DNA from 2 places in the Micromonospora palythoicola genome. Region 1 is predicted to be linked to the other one. Evidence: riboswitches for the same ligand, from Rfam matches in the RefSeq annotation. Region 1 holds a riboswitch; the other holds the start of a gene.
What was found. Region 1 has a riboswitch for cyclic di-AMP ahead of V5O40_RS06640 (coiled-coil domain-containing protein). Riboswitches for the same ligand answer to the same signal wherever they lie in the genome.

Region 1 (3,016 bases):
TCGCTGGACGGGTCACCACGGGCACCGCTGTACGACTTCCAGCCGCTGCTGGGCAACCAGATCTGCCTGTACCAGATCACGTAGAGCACCGCGAGCCGGTCGGCGTTGTTGACGAAGTACGCCGCCAGGTTGTTGCCGTACGAGCGGTCACCGCCGGTGGCGTCCCCGCCGAAGCCGTTCTTCTGGGCCGCGAAGTCGCAGGCCCGACCCTTCGGGTGCTCGCCGGAGCCGCCGGAGCGGTAGCAGGAGACGTACCGGGTGAAGCCGGCCGACTTGGCCTGCTTCAACGCGTGCAGGGTGCGTGGGGTGATGCAGCCGTTGGCCGGGGTGGGGTCGTTGACGCTGCACGACTCCGAGGGCCACGACCCGTCGGAGTTGCGCGGAGCCGGCTTGGCGGTGGGGCTCGACCCGCCGCTACGCGACGGTGACCGGGCGGCCCGTTCGGCGGCCCTGGCCCGCTCGGCCGCCTCGTCCCGCTCGATGGCCACGGTCAACGCCCGCTCGGCCTGGTCCTTGCGCTTGGCCATCACGGCCACCTGCTTGCGCTGCTCCTGGATCTCCGCGTCCAGGGCCTGCTTGGTGGCGCTGACCTCGTCCCGGGCGGTCTGGAGTTCCCGCAGCGCGCGGTCCTCGTTCGCGGCCACCGCGTCCAGCGCCGCCGCCCGATCCATGAAACCGGCCGGTGACCCGCTGTTGAGCAGCGCCGAAGCGGCACCCAGCCGTCCGGTGCGGTACGCCTGAGCGGCGATCTCGGCGACGTTGGTACCGCGCTCGGCGACCTGGCTCTCGGTCGTCTTGAGCCGCTCGGCCAGCTTCTTCTGCCGCTTCACCGAGCGGTCGAGCGCGGTCTTGGCGTCGAGGTAGCCCTTGCTGGCAGCCTCCAGCTGGGCCCGTAGGGCCGGGGTGCCACCCTCGTCGTCCACATCTCCCGGTGCCGCCGCCCGCAACGCCTGCGGTGCGGCGGTCGCTGGGGAGAAGGGAGCCAGCGCGACGCCGAGGGTGAGGGCGAGCGCGGCGGCGATCAGGGCCGCCGTACGGGCGGCCGGTCTTACCGTTGCCACTGCTGGCATGCACATGTCCTTCCGTCAGCCGCCGACCGGGTTAGCTGACGGGTTCGGGACGGAAGATCCCTACCGCTGGCGCGGATACACCCCAGGAACATGGTTCCCCGGTTCGCCCTGGCGGGCGATTAGGCGGCGGCCGCCGCCGGCACCGGTGGGTGCCGCCTGGCGATGGCCGGGTCAGAGCCTACCGGTGCGCACGTGACCGGTGCAGCTGCTGTTACTGCTGGTGTTCGGTTGTTGACTAGTGAACCAGAGCAAATCGGACAACAACCTACTTTTACCCGATTGGCCTGGTCACCACCGCACCGCCCCGCAACCCCCGGGGTCGGTACGCGGCTCGACCTGGAGGGTCGCGTGGTCGATCTGGAAGTCCTCGCGCAGCGCCGAACGGGCCGCCGCCAGGACGGTGCCGACATCGGCGTCCGGTCTGACGGTCAGGTGTGCGGAGGCGACCTCCATGCCGGAGGTCAACGTCCAGACGTGCAGGTCGTGGACGCCGGCCACGCCCGGCACCGCGGCCAGCCGGTCGTGCACGGCGGTGACCTGCAGGTGTTCCGGTGCGGCCTGGACCAGGATGCGTACCGCCGCCCGGCCCAGGCGCCAGGTCCGGGGCAGGATGAACCCGGCGATCGCGACCGCCACCAGCGGATCGGCCCACCACCAGTCGGTCACCGCGATCAGCAGGGCGGCCGCGATCACCCCCAGCGAGCCCAGCAGGTCCGCCAGCACCTCCAGGTAGGCCCCCCGCAGGTTGATGCTCTCCCGCGCACCCGGACGCAACAGTGCGAACGCGGCGACGTTGGCGAGCAGGCCGAGCGCCGCCACCACCAGAACCGGGCCGGCGAGCACCTCGGGCGGATTTCCGAAGCGACGTACCGCTTCGACCAGCACGTACACCGCGACGCCCGAGAGCAGTACCGCGTTGGCCAGGGCCGCGAGCACCTCCAGCCGGTAGAGCCCGAAGGTGCGTTGCGGGTCGGTGTCGGCCCGCCGGGTGGCGGCCACGGCCGCGAGGGCCATCCCGATGCCCAGCACATCGGTGAACATGTGTCCGGCGTCGGAGAGCAGGGCCAGCGAACCGGTCCGCAACGCGGTGACCGCCTCGATCACCGTCAGCGCACCGAGCAGGGCGAACGCCGCCCACAGCCGGCCGGAGTGGCGGCGCGCGGCGGTCGACACCGCAGCGTGGTGGTGGTCATGGCCGGCACCCACCCAGACACCTTCCGTCGTCCGGCGAGCCGGGGACGGACCTATGCCAACATCGCTATGAGTGCAATCGTCGGGCCTCGTGATCGCTAACCGGTCGGGTCGACGGTGGTCAGCCGCTGGGTGGCCCGGGACAGCGCGACGTAGAGAGTACGGACACCGGAGCCGGGCTCCGCCCGGATCTCCGCCGGGGCGACCAGCACCACCCCGTCGTACTCCATGCCCTTGGCCTCCAGGCTGGTCACCACCTGCAACCGATCGCCGCCACGTGCCCCCAGCCAGGCCGCGACCTGATCCCGTCGGGGCACCGGGGTGATCACCCCGACGGTGCCCTCCACCTCGCCGAGCAGGGCGCTGGCGGCCGTCACGACGGTCGCCTCCAACTCGGGGGCCGGCACCACGAGCCGCACCGGATCGATCCCGGTGGAGCGGACCGCGGTGGGCAGCGCGAGATCGGGGTACGCCCGCCGGATCTCGGCCGCCGCCACCGCGAAGATCTCGGCCGAGTTCCGGTAGTTCGTGGTGAGGGTGAAGCGGTGCCGACGACGGCGACCCAGCGCCTGGTCACGGGCCCGGGCCAGCTCCTGCGGATCCCCCGTCCACGCGGTCTGCGCCGGGTCGCCCACCACCGTCCAGGACGCCAACCGGCCGCGCCGGCCCACCATCCGCCACTGCATCGGTGAGACGTCCTGGGACTCGTCGACCACCAGGTGGGCGTAGTCGCGGTAGTCCTCGGGGCGCTCCCG
Region 2 (3,016 bases), on a different contig from region 1:
GTGCTGCGCCAACCCGCGTGGTTCCTGCCCTACCTGGAGGCGGAACGCAACGCCCGGCAGCTCCGCTGTTACCAGCCGACGCTGGTGCCGGGCCTGCTCCAGACCGAGCGCTACGCCCGCGCGGTGATCCGGACCGACGCCGCGCTGACCGAGGCGGGGGTGGAGCGTCGGCTGGCCAACCGGATGGCCCGGCAGACGGTGCTGGAGCAGGACGACCCGCCGCAACTCGTCGCGGTGATCGACGAGGTGGTGCTGCGGCGGGTCGACGAGGACCTGAAGGACGTGCTGGTCGAGCAGGTGCACCACCTGATGGCGCTGGCCACCCGGCCCAACATCAGCGTGCACCTGGTGCCCACCGGCATCGCCATGCACATCGGACTGACCGGCCCCTTCATCCTGGCGCGGGGCGCGGACGGCGGCTGGGTGGGTAATCTCGAAACTCAACTCGGCGGCGTCCTGGTCGACAAGGACGACGACCTGAGTGACCTGCTGTCCCGGTGGGAGACGGTACGCAACGAGGCACTGTCCGGCCGCCAGTCGATCGAGCGCATGAAGGATGTTGTGAAGCCATGGATCTGAACGGCGCGACCTGGCGCAAGTCCACCCGCAGCGGCGCCGGCGGTGGCGACTGCGTGGAGGTCGCCGACAACCTGCCCGGCGTCGTGCTGGTCCGCGACACCAAGAACCGCGACGCCGCCACGCTGGTCTTCACCCCGGCCGCCTGGGCGAGCTTCGTCGGCCTGGCGAAGCAGCACCGCACGCACGCCTGACGAGCCCGAACTTCGTCGCCCCGGCGACACCGCACCGCACGCACGCCGGACGAACCCCGAGCCACGTCGACCCGACGACACGGGCACGACGCACGCCTGACGAGACCCGAGTCACGTCGACCCGTCGACACAGCTCGACCCACGCCTGACGAAACCCGAGCCACGTCGACCCCACAACGCAGCACGACCCACCGCTCGACGTACCCGAAACGGAAGCCCTCGGCCAGCGGGCCGAGGGCTTCCGGGTGCGGCGGAACGATGCGATCAGGCCGAGTAGCCGCGGGTGGCGGCCCAGTTGGCCAGGTCGATGGTGCTGAGCCAGTACGACGGGTAGGAGGCGTCGGCCGAGTCGGCGATCTTCACCAGCCGGCCGGAGTCGTCGTAGCCGACCACGGCGATGTAGTGGCCGCCGGGGAAGGAGTGCCAGCGGCCGTCGGTGTCGGTGACGGAGCCGGCGACGTTCACCACGACGCCCCGCCCGTCGGTGACGGCGGCGACGACGTCCGCCTGGAGCTGGTCCATCTGGGCCGGGGTGGCCGCACCGCCACGGATCATCGTGGTCTCGTACGGGTCGCCCTTGACGACGGCGTTGAGGACGCGGGTGGTGTCCTCGGCCGAGTTGGTGCCGGCGAACGTGGTGCCGAGCTGGCTGGCCAGGGCGTCCTGGCTGCGCGCGACACCGGCGGCGCTCAGCGCGTTACGCACCGCGGCGGGACCGCAGTAGTAGCCGTTGATCTGGGCCTGGTGGTCGTAGTCCAGAACCTTCGAGGCGGGCGGCTTCGGTGCCGCTTTCTTGCTGGTCAGGTCCGGGTCCGGGGTGGCCGAGCTGGGCTTCGGCGACGGCGAGGCGGCGGCGCTTGCCGGTGCCGGACTGGCCGGCGCGGCGCTTGCCGGCGCGGCGCTGCTCGGCGCGGCGGTGGCCGGCGCGACCTGCGCCTGGCTCGGCGCGGCCACCGTGTCGCCGCGTAGTTCGGCGGCGGTGGTGGCCCGCGTGGGGGCCGGGGTGTTCCCGGTGCCGGCCAGGGCGGCGCCGGTGCCGGTGGCCAGGACGAGCGCCACGGCGGATCCGGCAACGAGCTGATAGGGGCGTTCGCTGACCAGCCGGCGGAGCCGGCGGGTGAGGGCGTGCTTCACTGATTCCTCCACGGGCTGAGGGGAGAACGGCGCACCGGCTCCGGCGGTCGGGTCGGCGACGGGACGCCGACGACCACCCGGGTGAGCGGGACAGACCGTTCAGGGGTACGCCCGGCGGGCCGGGCGGTGGCGATGACCGGGGTCAGCTCGCGGCGGTCGGGCCGGCGAGCACGGGCACCGCGGTGCCGTGAAGGTGGGGGAACGGGGAGATCACATCGGACTGCACGAGGGTTGGTACTCCTTCCGTCACCGCCGACCGGGTTAGCTGACGGATTCGGGCGGGAAGTCGCCCTACCGCGGGCCGAGGCTCGCGGATTCACCCCAGTGGTGCAGTGGGTCCCCGGTTCGTGAGTTCACGATTGAGCGGGTCGGTACGGCGTCGCTTCCTGCGATCGGTTACCGCACCGGACGCGCTGACACTACTGGCCGGTCACCTTGAAGCCAACCCGCTCTGACCTGCTTAAACATGATCGGGCGGGGCAATTTTCGGGTATCCGGGAACTGGCGTCGTTCAATGGGACCGACCGCATTCCGGGTACCAACGGGTGACAACCGGACGGCAGGGAGAAAACTCGACGGGGATTACTGCGGCAAACGTCTCACCTACGAACAGTGACCGAATTTCGAACCAATGTGACCCGGCTCACGGAATTTCAGCCGAGCCGAGCCGGACGCCAACGCGGGACCAGGTCGGACCGCTCGACGACGGCGCGTCCGGACGCGGGCGCTCGGTTCGGTCGGAGCCGCGCGGCGGCCGCGTACGCCTCGGCGGAGAGGCTGCGGGCCGCCTCGGTGGCCAGTTCCGCCGCCCGCCACAGGTCACGCTCCCGCTCGGCGGCCGATCGATAGGCGGCCAGGCGGTTGTCGCGTACCACCCGGGCGATGACGGCCTCCTGCTCGGCCGGGTGACGTCGGGGATCCCAGCCGGACCGGTGCGCCAGTACGTCGGTGAGCTGCCGGACGGTCAGGTCACCGCGCCAGTGGGCAGCCATCGCGGCCCGGTGCAGCCAGCGCTCCCGAGCCGCGTACTCGGCCGGGGTGCGCGGGGTGCGCGGGGCCGGCAGTCCGGTGACACCGGCCAGCCGACGGGCGGCGGCCTCCGCCTCGTCGTA

Region 2: another riboswitch for cyclic di-AMP. It lies ahead of V5O40_RS07575 (C39 family peptidase); the one in region 1 lies ahead of V5O40_RS06640 (coiled-coil domain-containing protein).

What each region holds. Positions count from the first base shown of each region.
Region 1 covers NZ_JBAGKI010000009.1:116,655-119,670, reverse strand. The annotation lists gene V5O40_RS06640 (coiled-coil domain-containing protein) at 1-1,070, opposite strand, end outside; cyclic di-AMP (ydaO/yuaA leader) riboswitch at 1,075-1,206, opposite strand; gene V5O40_RS06635 (cation diffusion facilitator family transporter) at 1,359-2,276, opposite strand; gene V5O40_RS06630 (HelD family protein) at 2,360-3,016, opposite strand, start outside.
Region 2 covers NZ_JBAGKI010000011.1:101,968-104,983, forward strand. The annotation lists gene V5O40_RS07565 (helix-turn-helix domain-containing protein) at 1-579, shown strand, start outside; gene V5O40_RS07570 (DUF397 domain-containing protein) at 570-770, shown strand; gene V5O40_RS07575 (C39 family peptidase) at 1,035-1,916, opposite strand; cyclic di-AMP (ydaO/yuaA leader) riboswitch at 2,140-2,280, opposite strand; gene V5O40_RS07580 (hypothetical protein) at 2,558-3,016, opposite strand, start outside.